DNA from 2 places in the Streptomyces sp. 3N207 genome. Region 1 is predicted to be linked to the other one. Evidence: riboswitches for the same ligand, from Rfam matches in the RefSeq annotation. Region 1 holds a riboswitch; the other holds the start of a gene.
What was found. A riboswitch is a leader RNA that binds a small molecule or an ion and turns the genes downstream of it on or off. The one in region 1 is predicted to bind S-adenosylmethionine.
Positions count from the first base shown of each region.

Region 1 (5,486 bases):
ACAAGGGGGCGGCACTCGCGGACTACATCCGCGAACGGGCCGCCGCCACTGTCGCCTACGCCGGTGACGACCTGGGTGACCTTCCCGCGTATGCCACCGTCGCGGCGCTGCGCCGGGAGGGCGTGCCGGGGCTGCTGGTGTACAGCGCCCCCGAGACGGCGACGGAGTCGGTCGAGCAACTCCGCACCGCCGCCGACGTCCGTGTCACGGGCCCGGCCGGGCTGGCGGCCTGGCTGCGTGCGCTGGCGGACGCGCTGTAGCGGTCCGCACCGTCAGCGGAGCGCTTCCAGCTGGTTCAGCAGCCAGCGGGTCGGGGGCTGGGAGGTGGCGGTCTCCGCCAGGCGGCGGGTCCGCTCCGCGCGGGTGGCGGGGTCCATCTCCAGCGCCGTCCGCAAGGCGGCGGCCGTGTCCCGCACGTCGAAGGGGTGCACGGAAATGGCGTCGGGCGCCAGTTCCTCGTACGCTCCGGCCTCCCGGGAGAGGACCAGGGCACAGCCCTCGTCGGAGACGACGGGGATCTCCTTCGCCACGAGGTTCATCCCGTCGCGGATCGGGTTCACCAGCGCGACGTCCGCCATCCGGTAGGCGGCCAGCGAGCGTGCGAAGTCGTCCTTCACATGCAGCAGGACCGGCGTCCAGCCAGCGGTGCCGAACTCCTTGTTGATCACCTCGGCGACCCGGCCCACCTCGGCCGTGTAGTGGCGGTAGACGGCGAGATCCTGCCGCGAGGGGTAGGCGAACGCCAGATGGACGACGCGTTCGCGCCACTCGGGATGGTCCGCCAGCAGCCGCCGGTACGCGTACAGGCCGCGGACGATGTTCTTGGACAGCTCGGTCCTGTCCACCCGGACGATGGTCCGGCGGGGGCTTCCGTCCGGGCCCGTCCCCACCTGTTCGCGCAGCTGTGCCATCCGCTCGGTGACGTCCTCCCGGTGCGCCCGCTCGCGCAGGAAGTCGCCGTCCGCGCCGAGCGGGTGCACCCCGATCCGCGTCGTACGGCCCTCGTAGGTCACCGAGAGTGCGCCGCCCTCTTCCCCGGCTTCCGGACCGGTGGTTTCCCCGGTGACCGTCGCGCCCAGCACCCGTTCGCAGCACTCGGTGAACAGCCGGGCCCAGCGTGCGGTCAGGAACGCGGTGCGGTCGGCGCCGAGCATGCCGCGCAGCACCTGCGTGGCGACCTCGTCCGGGAGCAGCCGGAAGTAGTCGGCGGGCGCCCAGGGGGTGTGCGAAAAGTGGCCGATCCGCAGATCGGGGCGGCGTTGGCGGAGCAGGCCGGGGACGAGGGTGAGGTGGTAGTCCTGCACCAGCACCGTGGCGCCCTGCCCGGCCTCCTGCGCCAGCGCCTCGGCGAAGGCGGCGTTGTACGCCTCGTACTCCGCCCACTGGCGGCTGAAGTCCTGGTCGAAGACCGGCTCCAGCGGCGTCTGGTACAGCATGTGGTGGGTGAACCACAGCACGGAGTTGGCGATGCCGTGGTAGGCCGCCTCGAAGGTGCCGGGCGGGATGTCGAGCATCCGTACGGACTGCCCGCCGGTGTCCCCGCCGTCCAGGTGACCCCCTGAGCGCCGGACCGCCTCGCGGTCGCCCACGCCGAGCGCCGCGCACACCCACACCGCGTCGGTCTCGGGGCCGATGGCCGACAGTCCGGAGACCAGCCCGCCGCCGCCGCGCCTGGCGGTGAGCGTGCCGTCGTCGCCCAGCGTGTAGGACACCGGTCCGCGGTTGGATGCGACGAGCACCTGCGCTGCCGCCTCCGGTCCCCGTGCTCCCTGCGATGTTGTTGCTCCAGCGACCATGCGGCGAGCCTAGCCGTCGCCGAAACCGCTCAAACGTGCCCGTACCGCAGCAGCGTCCGGCGAGGCCCTCACGCCGCCACCCGCTGCCCGTACTCGGGCACCGTGCACATCGGAGGGCGCTCCTCCGCGTCCACCAGGTGGCCGCGGGGGACGAAGCAGCCCGCCTCGTCCCGTTCGAACTGGGTCAGCGCCGTCCCGCCCGACCGTCCCTCGAACACGCTCCGCGCACCGTGCGCCACCGCCGGGCCGCCCCGGCCGATGCGGCGCTCGGCTGCCGCGTAGATGGCGGTGGCCATCCGGCCGAGCGCCTGCCCGTCCTGGTTGCGGTGCAGCCGTACGCCCACATCGACCTGGGCCAGCGCATCCAGCCCCACCAGCTCCAGCGCGTCGACCAGCAGCGCCAGCTCCACCCCGTAGCCGACCGGGAAGGGCAGCCGCTCCAGCAGCGAGCGGCGCGCCGCGTACTCGCCGCCCAGCGGCTGGACGAGCCCGGCCAGCCGCGGCCAGTGCAGATTGAGCAGGGGGCGCGCCACGAGCTCGGTCACCCGCCCGCCGCCGGCCGGGCTGCCGGGCAGCGGGCGGTCGTACATCGCCTTGACCAGCTGTACGTCCGGCTCCGTCAGCAGCGGTCCGACGATGCCGGTGACGAAGTCGGGCGAGAACTCGCGCAGGTCCGCGTCGACGAAGCAGATGATGTCGCCGCTGGTCGCCAGCAGGGAGCGCCACAGCACCTCACCCTTTCCGGGGCGGGTCGGCAGCCTGGGCAGCACCTCGTCCCGGTGGATCACCTTGGCCCCGGCGGCTGCCGCGACCTCGGCGGTGCGGTCGGTGGAGCCGGAGTTCATCACGATCAGCTCGTCCACCAGCGGTGTCCCGGAATCGAGGTGGGGCGAGGCCAGCTCGCGGCGGATCACCGAGACGATGTCGCCGACCGTGGCCTCCTCGTTGAGCGCGGGCAGCACCACGCTGACTGTGGTGCCGGTGCGGCGCTTGGCCGCCAGCAGCGCCTCCAGCGGCCGGTCGGCGACGCGCCAGGAGCGGCGCCGCAGCCATTGGCCCACTTCGTCGAGCACGTGCGCGCCTTCCTGTAGTCGGGTCCCGCTGGTCGGGCTGAGATGCGACGGGTGGTGCGGTGTCCCGGCCCAGGCCGAGGGCCCGGACCGGAGCCCCAGGCCATGGCCCCAGGGCGCGGAGGCGAGCGGCGGGTGATCCATCTCGCGGTTCGGACGTCCCTCTCAAGCGTGACCGCCGTCAGTTACAGTCTTGAACAACGCAGGTGACCTCCGCATCTCGGGGTCGCCGCGACAAATGCCCGAGCGGCCCCTGGCCGCCCGGCGCCATAGTGCAGCTCATCCAGAGGGGCAGAGGGAACGGCCCGTTGAAGCCCCGGCAACCATCCCGCGATCCGCGTGTACGCGGACCCTCCAGGCGAGACCGCCTCGTGGGGACGGTGCCAATTCCGGCCCGTGACGAGATACGCCACGGGGAAGATGAGGAGAAAGGGCCTCGCCTCCATGGCTGTGCAGACAGTTGCAGCGAACAGCACCACTTCCACCGACGCCGCTGACGCGTCCGGCGCCCCCTCGCACGATCTCGGCGCCGCTGTGGCCCTCTCCTGTCGCGAGTGCGGCACCCGCACCGAGCTGGGGCCCAGCTTCGTGTGCCTGGAGTGTTTCGGCCCGCTGGAAGTCGCCTACGAGCTGCCCACCGGTGACCCGGAGGCCCTGCGCAGCCGGATCGAGGCCGGCCCCGCCTCGATGTGGCGTTACGCACCGCTGCTGCCGGTACCGGCCGACGTCGCCGAGAAGCCGAACCTGAACCCCGGCTTCACCCAGTTGGTGAAGGCCGACCGGCTGGCCGCCGAGCTGGGAGTGACCGGCGGTCTGTACGTCAAGGACGACTCCGGCAACCCCACCCACTCCTTCAAGGACCGTCCGGTCGCCATCGCCCTGGAGGCAGCGCGCGCCTTCGGGTTCACCACCCTCTCCTGCTCCTCGACCGGCAACCTGGCCGGTGCGGTGGGCGCCGCAGCCTCCCGGGCCGGGCTGCGCTCGTGCGTGTTCATCCCGGACGGGCTGGAGCAGTCCAAGGTGGTGATGGCCGCGATCTACGGCGGCGACCTCGTCGCGATCGACGGCACCTACGACGATGTGAACCGCTTCTGCTCCGAGCTCATCGGCGATCCGCTGGGCGAGGGCTGGGGCTTCACCAACGTCAACCTGCGGCCGTTCTACGCCGAGGGTTCGAAGTCGCTGGCGTACGAGATCTGTGAGCAGCTCGGCTGGCGGCTGCCCGACCAGCTCGTCATCCCCGTCGCCTCCGGCTGCCAGTTGGTGAAGATCGACAAGGGGCTGCGGGAGCTGATCCAGCTCGGGCTCGTCGAGGACAAGCCGTTCCGGATCTTCGCCGCGCAGGCGGAGGGGTGCTCGCCGGTCTCCCGCGCGTACAAGGAGGGCACCACCGCCGTCCGCCCGGTCAAGCAGCCCGACACCATCGCCAAGTCCCTCGCCATCGGCGACCCGGCGGACGGTCCGTACGTCATCGACATCTGCCGGCGCACCGGCGGGGCCGTCGAGGACGTGAACGATGCGGAGATCGTGGACGCGATGAAGCTGCTCGCGCGGACCGAGGGCGTGTTCGCGGAGACGGCCGGGGGTGTCACGCTGGGCGTGACCCGCAAGCTGATCGAGTCCGGCGCCATCGACCCGAGCCTCACGACCGTCGTGCTGAACACGGGTGACGGCCTCAAGACCCTCGACGCCGTGGCCCCCACGGCGCGGCCCACCGCCGTGATCCGCCCCAACCTGGCCGCCTTCCGCGAGTCCGGCCTGGCCTGACCGAGGCGGCCCCGGGTGCCCTGGGCGCCCCAGGTTGCCGAAGGCGCCTCAGACGGCTGAAATCGGCCCCCCGGTGTTTAGCGGGTGGGAATGCCGGAGCGGGCCCCCTGGGGTGCTTTCCCTCTTACGTTAGGAAGATCGACATGAGCGTCAACGTCCGGATCCCGACCATCCTCCGTACCTACACGGGCGGTCAGGCCGAGGTCACCGCCGAGGGCGGCACCCTCGCCGAGGTGCTGGCGGACCTGGAGAAGAACCACACCGGCATCAGCGCCCGCATCCTGGACGACGCGGGCAAGCTCCGCCGCTTCGTCAACGTCTACGTCAACGACGACGACGTCCGCTTCGAGCAGGGCCTGGAGACCCCCACCCCGGACGGTGCGGGCATCTCCATCATCCCGGCGGTGGCCGGCGGCTGATCCGTCCGGCCGCGCGGTCGGGGCCGCGGCCCCGTAGCCGCCCGCCACTGCCCCGCCGACCAGCGCTCGGGCTCCGTGATCGCCCCTTCCGAGGAAAAACGGAAGGGGCGATTCCATGTGAGATTCCATGTGACGAGAGGCGGCTCGGGAGACGGTAGAGTTACCGCAGTTCCCTCTCCCGGCGGTTGCCGGACGCGTATGAGAACGCGCCAGGGGCGGATCAACACCGCGACAACAACGGGACAAGTTGCTGTCGAAAACCGGACGGCAATTGTCGTGAAGGCCCCGAATGTCTGGCCCGACTTGCCCTGCTCCGACGGCAGTTGAGGCTTATTTCCGATCAGTCGTGCCCAGAATTCTCGTCCGATTGACCTGTTGCACAGGGCGTCCGTGCAGATACATTCAGCGGCGGTCGACGCGTTCCGGCGCACGCC
Region 1 is NZ_JBQQBV010000015.1:72,239-77,724, forward strand. It holds gene otsB (trehalose-phosphatase) at 1-260, shown strand, start outside; gene ACTWP9_RS23135 (alpha,alpha-trehalose-phosphate synthase (UDP-forming)) at 273-1,796, opposite strand; gene ACTWP9_RS23140 (glucosyl-3-phosphoglycerate synthase) at 1,865-2,869, opposite strand; SAM riboswitch class I at 3,143-3,293, shown strand; gene thrC (threonine synthase) at 3,311-4,633, shown strand; gene ACTWP9_RS23150 (MoaD/ThiS family protein) at 4,777-5,052, shown strand.

Region 2 (5,486 bases), on a different contig from region 1:
CGTCGCCACCACCGGCATCGGCTTCCGCGGCTGGATGGAGGCCGCGGACGGCTGGGGCGAGGGCGAGGCCCTGCGCGGTGCCCTCGCGGTCGGCGAACTGCTGGCCCGCGGTCCCAAGGCGTGCGGCGCGCTCCGTGCCGCGGGCCTGCGGGAAGCCTGGTCCCCGGCCTCGGAGTCCTCCACCGAGGTTCTCGAACGCCTGCTGGCCCGCGACGACCTGGACGGGCTGCGGATCGCCGTCCAGCTGCACGGCGAACCGCTGCGGGACTTCATCGACGCGCTGCGCGGCGCCGGTTCCGAGGTGGTACCGGTGCCCGTCTACCGGTGGACGGGCCCGGTCGACCCCGGCCCTCTCGACCGGCTCATCGACGCCGTACTGGGCGGCGGCGTGGACGCCCTCACCTTCACCAGCGCCCTGGCCGCCGCCGGGCTCTACGCCCGCGCCGAGGAAGGCGGCCTCACCGAGGAACTGACCCAGGCGCTGCGCGGCCGCACCCAGGTCGCCTGCGTCGGCCCCGTCACGGCCGCGCCGCTGCTGGCCCGGGACATCCCCGCCTACTGGCCGGAGCGGTTCCGGGTCGGCGCCCTCGTCCGGCTGCTGTGCGAACGGCTGCCCGCCACCGCGCCCATGCTGCCCGCCGCCGGGCACATGCTGGAGGTACGCGGCACCGCGGCGCTGCTCGACGGCGAGCTGCGGCCCGTCAGCCCCGGCCCCATGGCCATCCTGCGGGCCCTGGCCCGCCACCCGGGCCAGGTGATGTCCTGCGCCGACCTGCTGCCGTACCTGCCCGGCGGCGGCACCGACGAGCACGCCGTCGAAGCCGCCGTCGCCCGGCTACGGACCTCACTGGGGGTCTCCGCCGTCGTGCAGACCGTCACCAAGCGCGGCTATCGCATCGCCCTCGACCCAGCCTCGGTCTCATCGGTCTGCGAGTCCGACGCATGACGGTGCTGCTCGTCGCGCACGGCACCCGGCACCTCGCCGGTGCGCGCACCGTGCGGGAGCTGGCCGACGGGGTCGCAGCGCGGCTGGGGCAGCCGGTCACCGTCGCTTACGCGGACGTACGGGGGCCGACCGTCGCGGACGCCCTCGCCCGGCTGCCCGGCCCCGTCACCCTCGTCCCCGCCTTCCTCGCCTCCGGCTACCACGTGCGGGCCGACATACCTGCGCAGGTCGCTGCCGCGGGGCGTACCGCGGACGTGACCATGACCCCCGCCCTGGGGGCCGATCCCGCGCTGCTGGCAGCGCTCGTCGACCGGCTCGCCGAGGCGGGCGTACGGGAGGGGGATGCCGTCGTGCTGGCCGCCGCCGGGTCCTCCGACGCGGGGGCCCGCGCCGAGGCCCACGCCATGGCGCGGCGACTCGGCCGCCTTCTGCGGGGGCCCGTTCCCGTTGCCTGGGCCGCCACCGCGGAGCCCGCTGTCGCGGAGGAAGTGGCTCGTCTGCGGAGTTCTGGGGCCGCGCGTGTTGCCGTCGCCACCTGGTTGTTGGCGCCCGGCCTGTTCGCCGACCGGCTCCGCGCCGCCGGCGCCGACGTCGTCGCCCCGCCCCTGGGAGCCCACCCCCGCGTGACCGCCACCCTCGCCGGGAGGGTGCACTCCCGGCTTGCCGCTGCCGTGAGCTGAGGGCCCAACCCTGGGCCCCCTCCCTTTGTTGGGGGCTCCGCCCCCAAGCTCCGTCTGAGGTTGGAGCATGGGCGCTCTCACCCACCCCAGATATGGGCGCCACGTGCAGACAAAAGGCAGCAACTGCTGGCGGAGATCCCTCACGTCAATAGATCAAGGTCTTGCGGAAGGGGGGTTCTAGGGGGGCGAAGCCCACCTGGCGGGGGGCCGTTGGGGGGCGGAGCCCCCCGACACGACCTGTCGGCGGCAGCCGAAAAACAAGGGGGGCGTGCCCCCACAAGCACCGGCAGGCAGCCGAAAACGAAACGAGGCGTGCCCCCACAAGCGACGGCCCTCACGGGGGTGCCCCCACAAGCGACGGCGGTCCACATGGCGGACGCCCCAATGGTGGGCCCGCGGAGCGTATGGCATACTCCCTCGCAGGTCACGAGCGACAGCGACAAAGGCCCCGGCCCGCTGTCCGGCAACCCTCCGTCCGTGGCGGGGTGCCCCGGGTGATGACCAGGCCGTAGGACAGCAAGGTCTACGGCAAGCGCGGATCCCTCTCCGCCAGGGGTCCTGGTCTACGAGGGAGCCTTCTGTGAGCAAGCGAATGCGCTAGGGCCGGCGGGCGGCACTTTTCAACGCGCCCCGGCCCTCCCACTGTTCCGCCGTCAGGCGACAGCACACGGCATCACCATGCCGTGATTCCCGCGCAACTCACTTCCTTCACCTTGCCCGGAGTACTGCCATGTCTTCCGCCACCACCTTTGCCCCCTCTTGTACCCCCGCCGGCACCCCCTCTCGCAGCGGCGAGCCCCTCCCCGTGTTGGGCCGCGACGTCCAGGTGCCGCTCGTCACCGGCGGCGAAACGCCGTACGCGGCGCTGGACTACGCGGCGAGCGCCCCCGCGCTACAGCGTGTATGGGACGACGTGGCGGCGTACGCGCCGTACTACGGCAGCGTGCACCGCGGCGCCGGCTATCTCTCCCAGTTGTCGACGGAACTGTTCGAGCAGAGCAGGCAGACCGTCGCCGAGTTCCTCGGCTGCCGCGAGGGCGACCAGGTCGTCTTCACCCGGGCGACAACCGACTCCCTCAACCTCCTTGCGGCGGCACTTCCCAACGGCACCAGGGTGTTCGTGTTCGAGACCGAGCACCACGCCTCCCTCCTCCCGTGGCGGGCGCACGACGTGACGTATCTGGACGCGCCCCGCTCGCCCGAACAGGCCGTCGCCACACTGGAGTCGGCGCTGCACGCGGCGCCCGCCGGGCCGAAGCTGGTCTGCGTGACGGGTGCCTCGAACGTCACCGGCGAGGTGTGGCCGGTGCGCGAGCTGGCCCGCGCGGCGCACCGGCACGGCGCGCGGCTGGTACTGGACGCGGCGCAGCTCGCCCCGCACCGCCCCGTCAGCCTGACGGAACTGGAGGCGGACTGGGTGGCGTTCTCCGGGCACAAGCTGTACGCGCCCTTCGGCGCGGGCGTCCTGGCCGGCCGCGCCGACTGGCTGCGCGCTGCGGAGCCGTATCTGGCGGGTGGCGGCGCGAGCCGCCGCGTGACCCGCAGCGCGGACGGCACCGTAGAGGTGGAGTGGCAGCACAACGAGGCCCGGCACGAGGCGGGCTCGCCCAACGTGATCGGCGCGTACGCCGTCGCGTCCGCCTGCCGGGCGCTGACCGAGGCCGGGTTCGACCGCCTCGTCGCCCGCGAGGAGGAGCTGCTGGGCCGGCTCCGTACCGGCCTGGCCGACGTCCCCGAGGTGAAGGTGCTCTCCCTCTTCGGGGAGGACGCCGACCGGGTCGGCGTGGCCTCCTTCGTCGTCGACGGCTGGAACAGCTCGCACTTCGCGGCGGCGCTCTCCGCCGAGTACGGGATCGGCGTCCGCGACGGCCTCTTCTGCGCCCACCCGCTGCTGCGTACCCTCCTCGGGCAGGAGGGCGACACCCCCGGCGAGTGCGGAGCGCCCGAGGCGGCGCCCGGGGAACGGTCGCTGAACGCGATCCGCGTCAGCTTCGGCGCCGGGACGCCGGACGAGCACGTGGACCGGTTCGTCGCCGCCGTACGGGAGTTGGTGCGGGACGGCGCGCGCTGGACCTACCGTACGGAGGACGGCCGCTGCGTCCCGGAGACACCCGGGCACGCCGGGAGCTGAGCTCAGTAGGCCACCGTGAACCGCACCCGGTGGTGCTTGGGCCGCTCCGCTTCGTCGAGCAGGGCCACGGCGAAGTCCTCCATGGAGAGGGCGGAGCGGCCCGCGTCGTCCAGCAGCAGTTCGTCGGCGCCGAGCCGGTAGCGGCCGGTGCGCCGTCCCGGCTCCAGCAGCGCGGGCGGGCTGACGTACGCCCAGTCCAGGTGGGCCGGGGCGTGCCGCAGGACCACCGCGTACTGCTCGTTGCACGCCTCGGCGATGGGGCGCCATTCCTCGGGGACGTAGCGCGGGTCGTCGCTGACCCGGACGCGGCCCTCGGTGCCCGGCACCGTGAGGCTGCCCGCGCCGCCGACGAGCAGCAGTCGTACGCCGGTGGTACCGAGCCCGGCCAGCAGGCCGCGTGCTGCCAGCAGCAGCCCTTCCTCGTTGCCGGGCGCGGGGCGGGTGGCGCTGACGACCAGGTCCTGGCCGTCGCTGAGGGCCGCCACGTCACCGGCGTCGGCCGCGTCGCCCACCCGGTGAGTGGCCCCGGGGTGCAGCGCGGTGAAGCGGGCGGGGTCGCGGACGACCGCTGTGACCTCATGGCCGCGGGAGAGGGCCTCGGTGACCAGTCGGCTGCCGACGTTGCCCGCCGCGCCGAAGACGGTTATGCGCATGGTGCTCAACTCCTCGGTGAGAACTACTTGTCGACAAGTGTTCAGGGCTATATGTGGTCACTGGGCGGTGCGCCGAGCGGTGCCGAGCCGCTCCAGCGCCCACACCGCGAGGGCGCCCGCAGCCAGCCCTGCCCCCAGCAGGCACACCCCGCTCCAGCCCGCGTGCGTCCACACCACGGCGGTCAGCGCGGAGCCGGTGGCGCCGCCGATGAAGAAGCTGGTCATGAAGACGGAGTTGAGGCGGTTACGGGCCTCGGGGCGCAGCGCGTACAGCACCGTCTGGCTGCTGTTGAGCACGGCTTGCTGGCCGACGTTCAGCACGACGATGCCCAACGACAGCCACAGCAGGGAGCGTTCACCTGCCAGGAGCAGCAGCCAGCCGCCGCCGAGCAGGACGATGCCGGATCCGGTCACGTACTGCACGAATCCGCGGTCGTTCAGCCTCCCGGCGAAAGTCATCGCCAGCACTCCCACGGCCCCGAGCAGTCCGAAGAGGCCGATCGCTCCCTCCGACCAGTTGAAGGGCGGCCGGGCCAGCAGGAAGGTGAGCGCGGTGAGCTGCACGCTGTACGAGGCGAGGGAGAGGCCGCCGAGCACCGAGCGGTGGCGCAGCAGGGGTTCTTCGCGCAGCAGGGCCAGGGAGGAGCGCAGCAGCGCGGGGTAGGACAGCTGGGCCGTGGACCGTACGCGCGGCAGACAGCGGTGCAGCGCCACGGCCATCACGGCGACGGGTATCGCGCCGGCCCAGTACACGGTGCGCCATCCGCCGAGCCCGGCCAGCGCGCCGGAGACGGTACGGGCGAGCAGCCCGCCCAGCAGCACCCCGGACATCACGGTGGCCACGGCCCGCCCGCGCGCCTCGTCCGGGGCGAGGGCCGCCGCGTAGCCGACGACGACCTGCGCGCCGACCGCCGTCAGCGCCACGGCCACGGTGCCCGCCAGCAGCAGCGGGCCGTTGGGCGCTGCGGCCGTCAGCGCGAGGAACAGCGCGGTCGCCGCCAGCAGTCCCACCGCGAGGCGGCGCCGGTCGAGCACGTCCCCGAGCGGGACGATCAGCAGCAGGCCGAGCGCGTATC
Region 2 is NZ_JBQQBV010000010.1:107,717-113,202, reverse strand. It holds gene ACTWP9_RS17535 (uroporphyrinogen-III synthase) at 1-946, shown strand, start outside; gene ACTWP9_RS17530 (sirohydrochlorin chelatase) at 943-1,626, shown strand; SAM riboswitch class IV at 2,049-2,167, shown strand; gene ACTWP9_RS17525 (aminotransferase class V-fold PLP-dependent enzyme) at 2,357-3,757, shown strand; gene ACTWP9_RS17520 (NAD(P)-dependent oxidoreductase) at 3,760-4,410, opposite strand; gene ACTWP9_RS17515 (MFS transporter) at 4,468-5,486, opposite strand, start outside.
Region 2: another riboswitch for S-adenosylmethionine. It lies ahead of ACTWP9_RS17525 (aminotransferase class V-fold PLP-dependent enzyme); the one in region 1 lies ahead of thrC (threonine synthase).